DNA from 3 places in the Blautia sp. MSK.18.38 genome. Region 1 is predicted to be linked to each of the others. Evidence: riboswitches for the same ligand, from Rfam matches in the RefSeq annotation. Region 1 holds a riboswitch; each other region holds the start of a gene.
What was found. Region 1 has a riboswitch for cobalamin ahead of NE638_RS13275 (ABC transporter permease). Riboswitches for the same ligand answer to the same signal wherever they lie in the genome.

Region 1 (6,271 bases):
AGAAGTATCCTGATCAGTTCACATATTTCTTCGGACTTAGAACATCTGTGTGATGACATTTATGTGATACATAAAGGAAAGATTGTACTTCATGAAGCGATGGATACGATTCTTGAAAAATATGCAGTGTTGAAGGTCAGTGAGGAACAATATCAGGCAGTGGATAAAAGGTATCTTTTGAAAGAGAAAAAAGAGTTTTTTGGAGTTGCCTGTCTGACGAACGAGAAGCAGTATTATATAGAAAATTATCCGGAAATCGTAGTAGAGAGCGGATCACTCGATCAGGTGATCCTGATGTTGACAGGGGGCGAAAGATGATGAAAGGAATCAGAGGGCTTTTGGAAAAGGATTTTCGATTGTTTTTTCGACAGGGTGGTAATCTTTTTTTGGTGTTAGTGTTTGTAGCATTGTTTTTTATACTTACAGGAAAAACGGCAGCTGCTTTCATTGCAATGTATATCCCATCTGTTCTGGCGATATATTCAGGTAATACGATCAGTTATGATGAAAATGGCCATGGTTACACATATTTATTTTCTTTACCCGTAAATAAAAAAATATATGTCAGAGAAAAATATATTTTTTCCTTTATCATGACAGCATGTGGATGGTGCATTGGAATGATCTGTGCAGGAATTATGGTACTCATAAATCCTGAAGAGGTGTTTGATCTGGAAATGCTGGCAATGGAGTTGATCACATTTTTTGTGTTTCAGGCAATTGCGGGAATTATGATCGCGATCAGGATAAGGTTCGAAGGAGAGAAAGGGCGAATTGTGCTGCCAATCGCAATTTTAATTATTTTTGCGATTTGTTATACAATTAGATCTTTTGTGAAGACTAACTTGGGATTAAAAGAAAGTATTCTGCATATGATAGGGGGAATAGGGGATTTTGAAATCGGGATTGCCCTTATTGTGCTAAGTCTGCTTATATGGTTTGCTTCGTATAAGTATAGTATGAGCGCCATGAAGAAGAAAGAGTTTTAATATAGGCGTGGCAAAAATGATCCATTAAAAATAATGATCATAAAGATGTAATAGCTACCAAAAATATGAGAAAAACTTTGTGAAAAAATAGTCTTGTGTTTCGTAAGAGTCCCTTGTAAAATAACGGACAAGGATGAAAAGAAAAGGAGATTCTTATGGGAACTAATGAAAAAGATATGACTGCCGGATCTCCCGGAAAACTGATCATAACTTTTGCCATACCAATGATGCTTGGAAATATTTTTCAGCAGTTTTATACAATGGCAGACACCATGATTGTCGGACAAGTGGTAGGAGTTAAAGCACTGGCGGCAGTAGGTGCCGGAGATTGGCTGGTATGGCTGGTGTTGGGGATCATGACAGGTATCACACAGGGTTTTTCTATTCTTGTATCTCAGTATTATGGAGCAAGGGAAAAGGAAAATCTGAAATGTGCAGTAGCGAAAAGCTATATCATGACAGCATTACTGTCTGTGGTCGTACTCGCAGTAAGTGAAGGTACAGTTTATCATGTTCTTTTATTTTTACAGACACCGGATAATGTCATTAATCTGACAATGCTATATTTGCGGCTGATCTTTGCGGGAATCCCGATCATAGCTGCTTATAATATATTTGCAGCGATCCTTCGGGCACTTGGAAACAGCAGATCTCCGTTGATCGCAATGACAGTGGCAGCAGTGATCAATGTGGGACTGGATCTGTTATTTGTGGCGGTTTTTGGCTGGGGTATTGCCGGAGCAGCAGTGGCAACCGTTATCGCACAGGGATTTTCAGCCTTGTACTGTTTGATCGTATTACGTAAAATCCCGGATATCCGCCTGGAAAAGAAGGACTTTTACAGGCAGCCCTCTATGAGCCTGCGGCTTTTGGAACTGGCGGTTCCTCTTGCGATACAGAATGTGATCATCTCCGTGGGAGGACTTGTGGTACAGTATGTGATCAATGGATTTGGTTTTCTGTTTGTGGCGGGATTTACGGCATCGAACAAGCTGTATGGGGTTTTGGAGATGGCTGCCGTTTCATATGGATATGCTATTACAACCTATGTGGGCCAGAATCTTGGTGCAAAAAAATACCAGAGGATTCGAAAAGGCGTGCGCAGCGGCACTTATATGGCAGTGCTCACTTCGGCTTTCATTTCCGGCATGATGGTACTGTTTGGACGTAATGTACTGTCCCTGTTTGTATCCGGTGAACCGGATCAGACCCGACAGGTATTGGATATAGCATATAAGTATTTGTTTATTATGGCTGTCTTTTTGTGGGTGCTGTATCTGCTGTATGTGTATCGTTCCGCTATCCAGGGCCTGGGTAATACTTTGATTCCGCTTGCCAGCGGCATTGCAGAATTTATAATGCGTGTCAGTGTTGCGCTGCTGCTGCCAAAACTGATCGGTGAAGATGGAATATACTATGCAGAGATCTGTGCATGGAGCAGCGCAGCTGTTTTATTATTCGTAAGTTATATGATCATTATACGGAAATATAAAGAAGTCACCGTTCATACATAATGTTATTTACTTAAGAGATTTATAATAATACAGGCAGAAAATATCCGGGTTTCACTATGAAATGTTCAGATATTTTATATTTGACAAAAAACTATTTATATAAAAAGAAAAGTATGATATTATAATATTTATTCATTGCAACTATGAAAATTGAATAGTCAGAAGGGTGTACAAAGTACTTAATAAGGAATCTGGTGAAATGCCAGAACAGCCACCGCTACTGTGACAGGGACGAAAACCAAAATATCACTGGAGAGATCCGGGAAGATGGTAAGTAGGAAGAACTGGAGTCAGGAGACTTGCCTTTTTGACAGAAGAATTCTGATTCGGATGGGATACAGAAGGAATAAGCTCTGCCTGAGGTAGAGGTTTGTTTTTTGTGCTGATATGATGCTGGATCATATCAGCTTTTTTTATTTTAACCGAATAAACAGATGAAAAATGAGGAGAAATGAAAATGGGAAAAGTAATTGCAAAGCGTTTTATATTTATGATTCCGGTAGTGCTGGCGGTTACATTTATTATTTTTATGCTGAGTTTTATATCGGCAGGTGATGCGGCCAGAGTGCTGGCGGAGAAAAAATATGAGCATCCGTCACCGGAGCAGGTAGAAGAAGTACGGCATGAGGAAGGACTGGATCAGCCGGTGCTGGTACAATACGGGAAATGGCTGGATCAGGCACTTCATGGCGATTTTGGAAAATCATATTCTACCAGAAAACCGGCTTTTGAGGAATTAAAAAGATATTTTCCACAGACATTTAAACTGGCAGTTACTTCGTTTTTATTGTTGATGATCGTGTCAGTCCCTCTTGGAATTTTGTCGGCAATTTATGAAAACAGAGTTCTGGATAAAGTCATTCGCATTTTGTCGTCCCTCAGTGTATCTATGCCGTCTTTCTGGATCGGTCTGATGCTGCTCTATATATTTGGAGTAAAGCTAAAAGTGATTTCCGTGATCGGAGGAGATGCCGGAGGCATCCCGATTCTTGCGGCATTTGCCATGGATATCAGTTTCTTTGGAATTATGACGAGATTGATCCGTACCAATATGATACAGGTGCTGAAGCAGGATTACATACGTGCCAGCAGAGCTAAGGGATTGTCATCTGTAAATGTAATTTTGCGTCATGGTCTGAAAAATATCCTGATTCCTGTGCTGACACGTCTGGTATCAATTGTGATCGGTTTTTTCTGTGGCTCAGCTGTGATAGAAAGTATTTTTTCAATTCAGGGAATCGGAAATCTGGCATTGAAATCCGTGATCTCAAAAGACACTCCGGTGCTGCAATGTTTTATCTTTATTCTGGCTGTTGGCATTGTAGTATTAAATTTTCTTGTGGATATCGCCTATTCTGCGATTGACCGGCGAATCCAGTTAAAGTAAAGGAGAGATCATAGAATGGGAAGCAGAAGAAAGCAGAAAACAGAAAAAAGCATGATCCAGAATCTGTACTGGAAACAGGTATTCCGGTCACCGAAAACAAAAATAGGATTGATGGTGGTCATAATTTTTGCATTGGCAGCTATTTTTGCACCTGTACTGGCGCCGCATGATCCACTGCTTGTGGATGTTTCGATAAAATTAAAGAATCCGTCGGCGGCATATCCTTTAGGTACTGATCAGCTGGGACGATGTATTTTATCAAGACTTCTCTGGGGCAGCCGGTATTCACTGAGCTATAGCTTTACGGTGCTTCTGATTACTGTATGTGTCGGGGTGCCGATCGGACTGTTTGCCGGATATGTAGGTGGAAAAATCGATTCCATAATTATGAGGATCATTGATGTATTTATGGCTATGCCGGTCTTTATTGTGGCACTTGCCATTGCAGGAACCGTAGGAGCCAGCGGCGCTCATCTGATTCTGTCCTTATCGGTCGTATCCTGGGCAGAATATGCAAGGCTTGCCCGAGCATTGACACTTCAGGAAAAAAATAAAAATTATATGACCGCACTAAAAGCCGGCGGCTGCGGCCACGCAAGGATCATATTTAGGCATGTATTGAGAAATATCCTGCCATCTGTGATCGCACTGGCAACAATGGAAATCGGTTCGATCATTCTGTCAATTGCCGGTTTTTCCTTTATCGGCCTTGGTGTGCAGGCACCGACACCGGAATGGGGGATCATGCTCAGTGACAGTAGAAGTTATATCCAGACTTATCCAAGACTGATGTTTTATCCGGGCATACTGATCATGATCATTGTTCTGGCATTTAATTATCTGGGGGAGGGAATACAGAATGGAACAGCCCAAAAATGATGTCCTAAGGGTAAAAAGACTACATGTGGAGTTTCAGACATCTCACGGAATGGTTCATGCAGTAAAAGATGTCAGCCTGGAAGTAAAACGCGGAAGGATCCATGCTCTGGTGGGAGAAAGTGGAAGCGGCAAGTCAGTTACCTCTCTGACGATCATGAATCTGCTTGCAGGAAATGGAAAGGTGATATCCGGAGATGTGACACTGAACGAAAAGAGTCTTCTGAAGTTATCAGGAAAAGAAAAACGACAGTTATACGGAGACAGGATCGGAATGATCTTTCAGGATCCGACTGCTGCTCTTGATCCGCTTTTTACAGTTGAACAACTGCTTCTGGAAGGACTGAGAAAACATCGCAAAATGAGCAAAAAACAGGCAAGGGAAGTAGCGTTGGAAAGTCTGCGGATGATGAATCTGCGTGATCCGGAAGAACTGATGAAGAAAAAACCTTACGAATTGTCTGGTGGTATGTGCCAACGTGTTATGATCGCCATTGCCATGTCCATGAAACCGGATTATCTGATCGCAGATGAGCCGACGACAGCCTTGGATGTAACCGTACAGAAGCAGATCCTGGAAGAAATCTATCAGCTATCCAGGAAAGAAAATCTGGGCGTGTTATTTATTACGCATGATCTGGGTGTGGTGGCAGAGATCGCAGATGATGTTTCGATCATGAAAGACGGCGAAATAGTGGAAAACGGAACGGTTGAAGAGATCTTTTATCATCCGCAGCATTCATATACAAAAAAACTGTTGGATGCAGTTTTATAGGGGAAAAGTATGAGTACGTTACTAAAGACAGAACATTTAAAAAAATATTATGGCAAGAAAAAAATTGTGAAGGCAGTGGATGATGTAAGTCTGGAAATCCATGCAGGATCATCCATGGCCCTGATCGGTGAAAGTGGAAGTGGTAAAACTACATTCGGAAAGCTGATCGCCGGCCTGGAGAAACCTACAGATGGAAAATTCTGGTTTCAGGGACAGGAAATGCAGGATTTGTCTGAAAAGCAGTTTCGTCCATATCGCAAGAATCTTCAGATGGTCTTTCAAAGCAGCAGCGGGGTATTTGATCCCGGTTATACCATTGGAGAAAATATTCTGGAAATTTTGAAATTACATGAAAAACTGCAAGAGGGTGAGTATGAAGAGCGAGTAAAGGAGGCTTTGATCCAGACGGGGCTTGATCCGGATATCCGCAACCGTTATGTTGGACAGATTTCAGGAGGTCAGTGTCAGAGAGCTAATATTGCGAGAGCATTGGTATTAAGACCGGAACTTGTGATCTGTGATGAACCGGTATCCAGTCTGGATTATTCCATACGAAAGCAGATCCTGCATCTGTTAAATGAGCTGCAGGAAAAATATGAGATGACCTATTTACTGATCACTCACGATCTGTCCAACGTTCCATATCTCTGCAAAGAGGTGGCTATTATGTATCAGGGACGCGTGGTCGAGTTTATTGATCATACGGACAGCTTAAAGGAGACTGCCGTAC
Region 2 (6,271 bases), on a different contig from region 1:
AACGCAATACCGGCAACAGCTGCAACAGCACCGATGATCGCCAGTACCCAAAGGACTGTGTTCTTATCTTTCTCTTCTTCTTTTTTCTTCAGTGTTGCGAGCAGTTCTTCAAGTTTTGTTGTATTTAAATTCATAACACTGCACCATCCTTTCTTTCTGTTCGGCTGTACTTTCTGTCAGTAAATCTGCAGCGCAGCGTTTTTTGAGGTCGCTGCACCCGAGCCTTTTTTAATGTTCTTATTATACCACCATATGTCTGGTTTTACCAGAACTTACACAAATTTTCGCAGAAACATTCTATAAAAAAATCGCCGTATTTCCGGCATTTCCGGAAAGATACGGCGGTTTTCTCTTATTCTTTATGGGTTCCTCGAATCACTTTGATCCCGCGTTCTTCTATCAGACCGCAGATCTGTGTTATCCGCGGACATTCCTTTTTTTCCTCATTCAGACGGCATACCCCGACATGGATGACGCTGATCTTTTCACTGACCAGCCGATCTGCCTTTTCCAAAATCCCCTCATCTTCAGCAGGTTCTTTTGCATTGGTTTCTTTGCATCCGTTGCATGTCATCACAGCTGCCAGAATCGTATCTTCCGGATAGCCGGAAAAAAAATCTCTTCTTTCCCGAAATGCAGACAGACATCCTGCCCTGGTACACACATCATTGGAATTAAGGCATGTCAAAATCCCGATCTTTTTCATCTTTTTCCCTCTATGCATCCCGCCTCACAGCCAGAATCATAAAAACAAAATATGCATCTTTCCGCGGCTGTCGTAAACGATCTCCGCTTCTACTTTATAGATCCTGCGGATCAGCTCCGGGGTCAGGACTTCTTCCGGCGTTCCGTAACCTTCCAGAACTCCGTCCTTCAGTACATAGATCTTATCACAGTATGCTGCTGCAATATTCAGATCGTGAATAGCGGAGATCACGGTTACATTAAGTTTTTTCACCAGCTCCATCAGCATGATCTGGTGGGTAATGTCCAGATGATTGGTAGGCTCATCCAGAATCAGTGCAGAGGTCTGCTGGGCAAGTGCTCTTGCCAGGATCACCCTCTGCTGCTCTCCTCCGGAAAGAGTGGAAAAGGTACGGTCTGCAAACGCCTCCATCTGTACGGTTTTCAGCGCTTCATCCACGATCTGGTAATCTTTTGCATTGTCCCGTTCCAGAGTCTTTTTATGAGGCGCACGCCCCATAAGAACCACCTCGCGGACCGTAAAATCAAAATTATAATAATTGTGCTGTGCCACCACGGCCATTTTTTTCGCAGAGCTTCGAACACTCATGGAATGAAGCTCCTCGCCGTCCAGATACACGGCTCCTGCGTCTGGTTTCAGAATACGGTAAATGCATTTCAGCAAAGTGGATTTTCCGCTTCCGTTTGGTCCGATGATTCCTACCAGTTCCTTATCCTGGGATTCCATGGAGATTCCCTTCAGGATCTGTCTGGCGTGAAAGCCAACCTGAATATTTTCTGTGGTGATCTTCATTACCGGGCACCTCCGAATCCATAGGATTTCCGCACAAGCAGATAAATAAAGCAGGGAGCACCGATAATGGATACCAGCACACCGATGGGCATCTCGGAATTTTTAAGGATCACACGACATGCCACATCGCACCAGATCAGAAACGATGCACCAAGAAGCGCACTTAAGGGGAGCAGTTTTCTGTGATCTGTTCCAAAAAGGATCCGGACCACATGAGGGATCACCAGTCCCACAAATCCGATTACACCGGCACAGTACACGGCAAATCCGATCATAACAGAAGCAATGATCAGATAAAAAGTCCGCAGTCTGTGCAGATCTGTTCCAAGGGTAATGGATACGTCATCTCCCAGAAGCATCAGATTCAGGTTCCGGTACTGCGTCCAGAAAACAGCCACGCACACCAGCGTGACCGGAAGCATTACTCCCACTCTGGTCCAGCTTGCTCCGGCAAGACTTCCCATGCTCCACTTCATAACTTCTGTTGCCGCATTTTTGTCATTGGTAATATAAATGACAAAATTGGAAAAAGCAGAACAGACTGCGCTGACCGCCATTCCCGCAAGGATCAGTTTTGCGGAAGTTGCCTTTCCACCCATGTTTGCAATGGCGATCACCGCAAAAGAAGTGATCATCGCGCCAATGAAAGCTGTGATTCCCACAGAGTTTCCACCAAGAAAGCTTCCGATTCCAAGCATGATGGCCAGTGTGGCACCCAGAGATGCACCAGATGAGATACCCAGCACATACGGGTCTGCCAGCGGGTTCTGCACGATAGCCTGCATCACCACGCCGCACACGGAAAGAGCCATTCCAACTGCCAGAGCCAGAAGGACTCTAGGCAGCCGGATCAGCCACACAACATCATGAACTGCGCCTTCCGCATAGGCGGACAGACTTTTTATATGAAACAATTTATAAGCGATAACGCTGTATACATCCTTCAGTGACAGATCCGCATTTCCAAAAGTGATGGCTGCAAGTATGGAAAAAATAAGGAATCCTGCAAGTCCGATGAGAACTGCCACATACATGGATGTTCTGAGCACCTTATCTTTTTTTCTCTGTGAAGCTGTTTCTTTCACTGCATTTTCTCCGATCAGTCAAGATTTACGTCCGGATATAATCCCTTTGCAAAAGTTTCGATTCCGTCCTGGGTACGTGTTGCACTTGCATACATCTCACTGAGCATGATCGGGTAAACACGTCCGTTCTTTACTGCGTCAAGGCTCTTCAGGGACTCATCATCCTGGATCACTGCAAGCTGGCTGTTCTTAACAGTTTCCGGATCATCTCCTGCATATGGCATGTAAACCACAAAGATCACGTCAGGGTTGGCTGCGATGATATCCTCTTTTCCAACGGTGGAAGCATCCGGGTTTGCAAGAGTTGCGCCTAACTGTGTTACCATATCTCCGCCAAGGCTCTTTACGCCATAGTTTGTGATGTCATCTCCAAGAGGCTCCAATACCATTACGCTTGGTTTGTCTTTTACATCTGCAGTTGCAGTAAGAGTTTTGTCGATCACTGCTTTTGCATCATCAACGATAGCCTGTGCTTTGTCCTGTACATCGAAGATCTTTCCGATATTTAAGATATCTGTGAATTCATTTTCCAGTGTTCTGTCGCCGTCCGGACGAGTATTGGTGTTGTAGTAGGTGTTGCAGCCTTTGTCGATCCAGTCTGTTACATTTCCCAGATTCTCATCAGAGAAAAGAGAGCTCCAGGATAAGATCATATCCGGCTCCAGCATTGTTACAGTTTCAAGGGATGGGGTAAATTCGTCAAGATAATTTGTTTTTGAGAATGCTTCTTTGAGATCTTCCGGAACTTCATTATCAAGACCTGCGGTAGCTACCAGGTGGTCTTCCAGACCAAGTGCGAGCATAGTCTCAATGCTTCCCTGATATACAGCAAGGACTTTTTCCGGTGCTTTTTCATAAGTGGTTTCGATTTCGTTTCCATCGTAATCATAGGTTGTGATGGTCAGAGGATATTCTGTCTTGGTTGCCTCTGCGGAAGAATCTTCGGTGTCTGCAGACTCTGTACTGTCTTCTGCTGCCGGCTGATTGTCTTCCTTGATGGTCTCGGAGTCTGCTCTCTCTGCGGCATAAACAGCCGGAGCTGCTGATACGGTCATTGCCGCTGCCATTACCATTGCCATGATTCTTGTGGATACATACTTGTTTTTCATTTCATTTCCTCTCTTTTCGCCTGTTTTATCTCCTGTTGCCTATGGGTAACCGAAAAGATGGGGCTTCATAAAATCTGCACGGAACACTTTGTACGGAAGCTCCCACTTACATACTGTCAAGCAGGTTTCCTGACTTACAGACTCAGAAAAAACTCCGCAAAATAAAAACTGATACACCATTCATCTTTTAGCCGATCATGAATGATGTATCAGAATTTTCTCCAGAATCTCTCTGACATCGGGATTTCGCCTTCTCACATGAGTTTCTGCAATGGCATGTGAAATCCCTTCTTCTGTATACAGTGGCCGCAACCGCTCAGGCTTTTTACCCGATTCCCTCTCACAGTATCCGACAGCATATGTGCCGGTGATACTGTCCACTTCACAGCAATTCAATTACGCTGATACTGATTCTAACATACCGGTTTTCCAATTACAACCTTGAGGCCGGATTTTTACATTTTTTTGCAGAAATAGTCTGCCCGGAGAGATCCCTCTCAGATCTTTTTCAGCTTGGCAAAACCGGCGAACATTTTTTTCACGCCGACTTTGTCAAAGTCTACCGTCACTTCGTAGTCTCTGCCGCCGTCTGCGATATTTTTTACGATACCGACTCCGAATTTCACATGACGGACCGTGTCTCCCTCACCATAGTCCAGGCTGTCCGCCTTCTTCACTGTGAAATCTTTTTTCTGCAGGGTGCTCTTTGCCTGGAAATTCATTTTCATCTGGGCATAGGCGCTTTTCGGAGATACGATATCATCTACCCTGGGCTTTTTCTCCTGAATGGTATGTCCAAGATCTACCAGCTCCCGTGGAACCTCCCTTACAAAACGTGACACACGGTTATACTGAGTCTCCCCACGGATCATCCGCTGTTTTGCACAGGTTAAGGTCAGTTCCTTCATGGCACGGGTGATCCCCACATAACAGAGCCTTCGCTCCTCCTCGATATCCGACGGATCACCGGACCAGATGGAAGCATACCCCGGAAAAACACCGTCCTCCATTCCCACGATAAATACATTTGGGAATTCCAGTCCCTTGGCACTGTGAAGGGTCATCAGCAGCACATAATCCTGATCCGGATCAACAGAATCGATATCTGCCACCAGTGCGATCTCCTCCAGAAATGCAGAAAGTGTTGCCGGCTGTCCGGCCTCCTCCATGGCTTCCTGGAAGGATTCTGTCTTGGAGATCAGCTCATCGATATTTTCGATCCTCGCCTGGGCCTCCTCCGTTTTCTCTGCCTCCAGTTCCTTCACATAACCGGTAAGCTCAATGACCTCTTCCAGGGTTTCACGGACTGTATAGGCCTCTGCCTTACTTTTCAGTCCCTGGATAAAGGATACAAAATCATTGATCTTTCCTGCTGCCCTGCCAATGGACGGTACTTCCTCCACCACGCGGAGCGCATCGTAAAAGCTCAGGTTCATCATATCCGCATAGTCCTGGACACGGCCGATGCTGGTGAGTCCGATCCCTCTTTTTGGCACATTTAAGATCCTGCGCACAGCCAGATCATCACTGGCATTGTCAAGGGTCTTCAGATAGCTTAACAGATCCTTGATCTCTTTGCGGGCATAAAAGTTCACGCCGCCGACAATCTTATAAGGAACATTTGCCAGGAGAAATTTCTCCTCAAAGAGACGGGACTGGGCATTGGTCCGATAAAGTACTGCACAGTCCTTGTACTGGAATTTCCCGTTGCGGCGCCCCTGGATGATCTCTCCTGCAACATACTCCGCTTCCTCAAATCCGTTGTTGAACTGACGGAAATGTACTTTATCGCCCTCTTCGTTCTCTGTCCAGAGGCGTTTTTCCTTACGCTCTGTGTTGTTGACGATCACCTCATTGGCTGCATTGAGGATGTTCTGGGTAGAACGGTAATTCTGTTCCAGGCGCACCACCTTAGCCTCAGGAAAAACCTTCTCAAAGCCTAAGATATTCCCGATATTTGCTCCACGAAAACGATAGATGGACTGATCATCATCACCAACCACACAGAGATTCTTGTATTTCTCGGCAAGAAGACTTACAAATTTAAACTGGGCAGTATTGGTATCCTGATACTCATCCACCATAATATATTTGAAACGTTCCTGATAATAGTCCAGGATATCCGGATTATGCTGAAAAAGCTCCACAGTCTTCACGATCAGGTCATCAAAATCCAGCGCATTGTTTCCCCGGAGGATAGACTGATATTCCTTATACATACCGGCAATCTTCCGTGCATCCGGATCGCCGCCCGCATTCAGCTCCATCTCTTCCGGTGTGATCAGTTCATCCTTGGCATGGGAAATCTCAGCAAGAACAGCGCGTTCCTTGTAGATCTTGGTATTGATATCAAACTTCCGGAAGATTTCCTTCATGACTGTTTTCTGGTCGTCGGCATCATAGATGGTAAAATTACTGCCAAAGCCCAGCACCTCAATATGTCTGCGCAGGATCCTCACGCAGGCGGAATGGAAGGTGGAGACCCATACGCTCTCCGCACCCATTCCCGCAATTTTATTCACACGTTCCCGCATCTCACTGGCGGCCTTGTTAGTAAAGGTGATCGCCAGGATATTCCA
Region 3 (6,271 bases), on a different contig from region 1:
AGGTTGTCTCATAACCAAAGAATACAGTTGCAGCATCATCCATGATATCCTGCTGAATATCGATGATGAGATCTTTTCTCTTGTCCTCATCAAATGTCTGCGCAAGCTCGTCAAGAAGCTTGTCAACCTCCGGGTTATTGTATCCTGCAGTATTGTTTGCAGAGGAGCTGTACCAGTTCTCTCTTAAGTAGTTCTCAGGGTCTCCAGTGTTTGCTACCAGCACGTTCCAGATCAGAAGGTCATACTGACCGGAATCTCTCATGTCAAGAAGTGTCTCATAACTTACTGTGTTCAGGTTTACGTTGATACCGATCTCCTTCAGACTGGCCTGTGCTGCCTGTGCGTATACACCAAGCTCGGCACGGCTTGTGTAGATAACAAAATCAAGAACAAGAGGATCTCCGTCAGGAGTTTCTACAAATCCGTCACCGTCAACATCTTTGTATCCGGCCTCATCAAGGATCTTCTTTGCGCTGTCCGGATCATAGGAATTCTCATCCTTCAGATCATCGAATCCAAAGTCAAGTGTTGGAGGAACCGGTGCTTTACCAGCTGTTGCACCCCCCTCAAGAAGAGTGTTGCAGTATGTTTCCTTGTCAAGGCCACGAAGAAGTGCCTGGCGAAGAGCCTTATCGCTGAGTGCATGATCCTCATTCTGGTTCATGAATGCATAGGTGGAGCGAAGAGACTGAAGCTCCTGGATGTCGTAATTGTCATTTCCCTCAAACTCAACCAGGTTCTCTGTTTTCAGGTTGTAAGCGATATCGATCTCACCTGTCTGAAGAGCCATGGAACGTGTTGTCTGGTCATCCACACATTTCAGTGTAACTTTATCAAGGGGAACTTCTCCATCCCAGTAGTTCTCATTTTTTACTACGATACAGGAATCCGTCGGGCTGAAAGACTCTACTGCGTAAGGTCCTGTACAGATCGGTCCTTCCATGGCAAATGTAGAATCATCTACATTTGTATTTACGATCAGAAACAGCGGGTCTGCAAGGCATCCGGCCATGTTTGCATTTGCTCTGTTCAGGTGGAAAATCAAGTTCTGTCCGTCAACTTCGAGGCTGTCGAGATCAAAGAATTCCGGAACACGGTCACTCTTTTCAGCGGTACGTTCGATGGAGGCTTTTACCATTTCCGGTGTCATATCGTCACCGTTGGAGAATTTTACGCCCTCACGGATCTTGAAGGTCCATGTTTTTCCATCGTCACTGTTTTCCCACTTTTCCGCAAGACATGGAACGATCTCACCGTTCTCATCGAATTTTGTGAGGCACTCGCCGATCGCATAACGGGATACAACCCAGCTGAAATACTGCTCTGTCGGCTCCAGTGTATCTGCAAAGCTTGTTACTCCGATGGTGATTTCCTTATCACTTTTTTTGTCACCCTTTGCCTGAGCCACTGTTGTCATGGAAAAAGTCATCATACATGCAAGTGTAGCAGCCAGCACTTTTTTAACTACATTATTTCTCATTTCATCCTCCTAAAGATAATAACTGATCATATGGTGTTGGTTTGTTACAGAGTTGTTTTATTGATCCTGACGCGGATCCAGTACATCACGGATGCTGTCTCCAAGCATGTTGAAAACAACAACACAGATCACGATAGCGATACCAGGGTAGATCATAAGCCATGGCGCCTTTGCCATGTAGGTTCTTCCTTCATTCAGCATCAGTCCCCACTCCGGTGTCGGCGCAGTTGCACCAAATCCCAGGAATGAAAGGGAAGCCAGCTCCAGCATCATAGTTCCGATATCTGCTGCCGCAGTTACCACCATCTGGGTTACCATGTTGGGAAGAATGTGTACAAGAAGAATTTTCCAGGTCTTTGTTCCGTTTACTATAGCTGCCTCTATGTAAAGACTCTTCTTGACTTTCAAGACCATACTTCGTGCAAGACGGGCATATTTTGTCCAGCTTACAGCCGCAATGGAGATAACGGCATTGACCAGGTTTGGTCCAAGCATGCCGGCAATGGCAATGGCCAGTACAAGCCCAGGGAAGGAGATCATCATATCTGCGATACGCATGATCACTGCATCCACAACGCCGCCGAAATATCCGGCAATAACTCCTAAAAATGTACCGATGACAAAGATCACCGCAACCAGACATAAGGTCATGATCAGAGAGGTTCTTGTTCCGAAGATAACACGGGAAAGAAGATCTCGTCCAAGCTTATCCGTTCCGAATAGATGAGCGGAGCTTGGCTCCTGCAGTGATTCGGTCATAACTGCATTCAGTGGATCATATGGTGAGAGCTGTGGCGCAAAGATCGCAATTCCGATCACCACGAGACCCAGAATGAAGAAAAGAGTGAACTGTTTATTTTCTTTGAATGTTCGTAATACCTTTTTCAATTATCTATCCTCCTTAAGTCTTGGATCGAGATAAGTATAGGACAGATCCACAAGCAGGTTGATGCACATGTACAGGATCGCGATCCAGAGTACATAGCCCTGTACAAGAGGATAGTCACGACAGGAAATTGCTTTTACTGCCATATTTCCCATTCCAGGCCAGTTGTAAATGATCTCTACAACTGCAGTACCTCCCAGAAGACTTCCAAGGGAAAGTCCCAGCAATGTTACCAGAGGAAGCATTACGTTAGGAAGGACGTGTTTCCAGAGAATAACGCTTTCCTTGATTCCACGCATTCTTGCACCTGTGACATAATCCTGGTGAAGTTCCTCCAGTACTGCACTTCTTACCTGTCTGGTATATTTTGCAGACATGGCAAGTGCAAGAGTCAGCGCCGGGAGGATCATGGATTTAAAATCAGTACTGCCTCCTGCAACATTGATCCAGCGAAGCTGAACACCAAAGATGCTGAGAAGGATCAGGCCCAGCCAGAAGCTTGGAACAGATACTCCCACAAAGGTAATTCCTCTCACAAAATAATCCGGGAATTTGTTCTGATATACAGCGGCCAGGATTCCAAGCGGTATGGAAATAATGACCATCATCAGAAGTGCCAGCAACGACATCCTCAGCGTCGGCCAGAAACAGGATACCAGTTTATCTGTTACCGGCATTTTGAAAGAATAGGACTGTCCCATATCTCCTGTAACAACACCCTTCAGCCAGGAACCATACTGCACGAGAAAGGGCTGATCAAGGCCAAGCTCATGTCTTGTCTGTTCCAGAAGCTCTGGTGTAGGAAGATTACCACACTCTGTCAGCATGATCTCCGCAGGATCACCAGGTGACAGATAGGTCAGTCCAAATGTGAAAAAGCTGATTCCAAATAATACAATGATGATCTGGAGAAATCTTTTTCCTACTTGTTTCTTTGTCACGTTTTACTCCTTTCCTCATTTGATGCGATTTTAACATTGCCGTTTTAATTTAGTTAGATAAAAGAAACTATTGGATTCTTAATATGCAGAATATGCATGGAATTTTAGAAAATTTGCACGAAAAAAGCCCGTGACGAAATACGGGCACACAAAATAAATATGCTTCCTATCTTCCGTAAGAATCATTTTAAAACAATTGCAAGCAGGTCTCCTGACTTAGGATCCTTACCCTCAGGCACCTTCCCGGTCTATTTCTCACGTACTCGACCAGTGGTACTTTGTCTGAGGATTCCCCCTTACAGTGACGGGATCGTACCGGATTTACACCGGTTTCCCTATTAATCCTCTCAGAACTTACAACGGCTGATGTGAAAATCAGCAAATGCTGTTAAATTACTGCAACATTATATGATAAAACTATAGTTTATGTCTATGGAAAAATGTTATATTTTTAGAAAACTCATAAATTTTGTTAAAGATGCTTGAATTGTATATATCCCCCATGGGGGATATGACAATTGGATTTATCTGATCTGCTAAAAAAAACACGGATTTTACCTCGCTGTTTTTACAAATAGAATAGCAAATGGTAAAACCCGGTTTTCTTACTGTTTCAATATGATTTCAGACAGAAGCGTTCTGAAAAGGTTGTTTACTATCAGGTCAGAGTCTCCGTGATCGCTGCATATGCGATCATTGGTCCGTCTTCAATAATGTTCAGACTGGCTGTTTGATAAAGTACGACTCCGTTTTCAGTTGCAATAGATGTGTAAAGTAAATTTCCATAGTAATCTTTCAGTTCACCCAGTTCTTCTCCCTTAAAGAAGTACTCTCCAGGCTTCTTGGATGGATACCAGCATCCGGTATACGGCGCATATTCATAGACTACATTTTCAAGAAGCATCTGACGGTAATGCTTCAGACCATGACATTTCTTTCCCTGGAGATGAAAAACAAGGTGACGGACGTCTCTTTTATCCTGTTCTACTTCCTCCCAGGTCCAGTAGCTGTGTCCGCCTCTTTCGATGAGAATACTTGGAATTCCAAGAGAAGAAGCATAATTGTAGGCGCCACCTGTGGCGGTTGTGGAACGGACCACATATTTTACGCCGATATGCCGTGCCATATGTAATGATTTCTCTGCTGTCTTTTCATCTACAACCCCTACATAATAAACATAGGGATGAAGCTGTTCGAACCCATCTCCGCTATGCAGGTCGATATAATAATCTGCTATGGAAAAAAGCTTTGTCACTATAGCATAGGCAATACGATCTGCAGCTGTTCCCTCAGGATCTCCGGGGAAAACGCGGTTCAGGTTCTTGCCATCCTCATAGACCAGACTCATGGTGCGATGCTCAAAGCCACTGACATTGACCAGTGGAACGATGATCACATTTCCCTTCAGTTCTTCCGGTTGAAATTCTTTTGCAAGTTCCATTGCCGCCTGGATTCCTACATACTCCGCACTGTGTATTCCCGCTGTGATCAATATCGTCGGTCCGTCTTTCACTCCGCATATCACAGTTGCCGGCATTGCTATGCCGTATCCTGTGATCTTAATTTTCCCCTGTGCCTTCTCTCCTTTTTCAATCACCCAGTCATCAATTTTGATCATTGGTTGTTTCCCTTTTCCTTTTTTATATTTCCGCACTTTTGACGATAAGTATATCATGCCTAACCGAAATTGTACATATTCTTTTAAGATTCCGGGAAAACAGAAAAAAGCTTTCGTAACCGTTCATTCTGATCCGACGTACAAAAGCTTTTTTCCTGAATGATATATAATTTATCTTTTTACCAATTCTTTGGTGATTTCTTCCCAGCTGACTCCTTTTTCCACCATGAGTACCATCATATGATAAAGAAAATCTGAAATTTCGTATTTAATCTCTTCTTTATCCGGATTTTTGGCTGCAATGACGATCTCTGTGCATTCTTCACCGACTTTTTTCAAAATCTTGTCGATTCCTTTATCAAAAAGATAATTGGTATAGGAACCTTCCTTTGGATGTTCTTTTCGGTCAGTGATCACATCATACACATTCTGGAACACGTGAAGTGGGTTGGTATCATCGTACTCTTTTTTCATCAGCGGTTTGAAGAAACAGGTACGGTTTCCTGTATGGCAGGCTGCGCCCACCTGCTCCACTTTGGCAAGGATCGTATCATTATCACAGTCAATGGTAAGAGACTTTACATACTGTACGTGTCCGGATGTCAGACCTTTGGTCCAGAGCTCATTCCGGCTGCGGCTCCAGTATGTCATTTTTCCAAGCTTCAATGTTGTGTTAAAAGCAAGCTCATTCATATAGGCCAGCATCAGTACTTCATCCGTCCGGTAATCCTGGACAATAACCGGAACCATTCCGTCACTGTTTAATTTAAAGTCCGACCATGCAATATTACTTTTATATGTGTTTACCGGAATTCCGGCTTCTTCGCAAGTTTCCTTAAATGTATGCAGATCATTTTCAAGACTGCTTACATAAGCACCGCAAAGTCCGGACACAGCTGGTTCTCCTAAAAGCTCCAGAACGTTCTCAGATCTGTTTTCATCGGTATGAAGAACAATGGAAATCTGAGAAATCTCTGCAATTTCATTTTCGACAGTGTCCAAAGCCAGAACAGTGTCTGCATATGTTTCGATCAGATCCTGATTTTCTGTGAATTCTCTCAGATCAGAGATGCTGATCATCATACGCTCTTTTCCAAAGCGCCGGGATACTTCTTCCAGAAGCTTGATATTATTCTCTTTCGAAAAATTCAGTACAACTTTGGCACATCCCGCATAGATCAGCTTTTTTACATCTTCCATACGTTTGATATTTCCCGCTGCGATCACCGGGATCTCAGATACCTGACAGATATCACGGATTTTTCCGATCGCACGGTCATGCTCTGCATCTGCGGAAGAAAAGTCAAATACCAGAAGCTCATCTGCCCCATTGTCACCGTAAAATT

Region 2: it holds a riboswitch for cobalamin, as region 1 does, so the genes downstream of both, NE638_RS03995 (ABC transporter substrate-binding protein) here and NE638_RS13275 (ABC transporter permease) in region 1, are expected to answer to the same signal.
Region 3: it holds a riboswitch for cobalamin, as region 1 does, so the genes downstream of both, nikB (nickel ABC transporter permease) here and NE638_RS13275 (ABC transporter permease) in region 1, are expected to answer to the same signal.

Annotation. Positions count from the first base shown of each region.
Region 1 covers NZ_JANFYP010000022.1:6,171-12,441, forward strand. Annotated here, with positions in the region: gene NE638_RS13260 (ABC transporter ATP-binding protein) at 1-318, shown strand, start outside; gene NE638_RS13265 (ABC-2 transporter permease) at 315-989, shown strand; gene NE638_RS13270 (MATE family efflux transporter) at 1,145-2,503, shown strand; cobalamin riboswitch at 2,651-2,824, shown strand; gene NE638_RS13275 (ABC transporter permease) at 2,961-3,890, shown strand; gene nikC (nickel transporter permease) at 3,906-4,769, shown strand; gene NE638_RS13285 (ABC transporter ATP-binding protein) at 4,750-5,541, shown strand; gene NE638_RS13290 (oligopeptide/dipeptide ABC transporter ATP-binding protein) at 5,551-6,271, shown strand, end outside.
Region 2 covers NZ_JANFYP010000004.1:63,374-69,644, forward strand. Annotated here, with positions in the region: gene NE638_RS03975 (hypothetical protein) at 1-134, opposite strand, end outside; gene NE638_RS03980 (CGGC domain-containing protein) at 353-706, opposite strand; gene NE638_RS03985 (ABC transporter ATP-binding protein) at 743-1,498, opposite strand; gene NE638_RS03990 (FecCD family ABC transporter permease) at 1,498-2,583, opposite strand; gene NE638_RS03995 (ABC transporter substrate-binding protein) at 2,598-3,692, opposite strand; cobalamin riboswitch at 3,796-4,091, opposite strand; gene pcrA (DNA helicase PcrA) at 4,190-6,271, opposite strand, start outside.
Region 3 covers NZ_JANFYP010000015.1:57,816-64,086, forward strand. Annotated here, with positions in the region: gene NE638_RS10675 (ABC transporter substrate-binding protein) at 1-1,480, opposite strand, end outside; gene nikC (nickel transporter permease) at 1,538-2,368, opposite strand; gene nikB (nickel ABC transporter permease) at 2,369-3,307, opposite strand; cobalamin riboswitch at 3,492-3,680, opposite strand; gene NE638_RS10690 (M14 family metallopeptidase) at 3,966-4,925, opposite strand; gene hisIE (bifunctional phosphoribosyl-AMP cyclohydrolase/phosphoribosyl-ATP diphosphatase HisIE) at 5,097-6,271, opposite strand, start outside.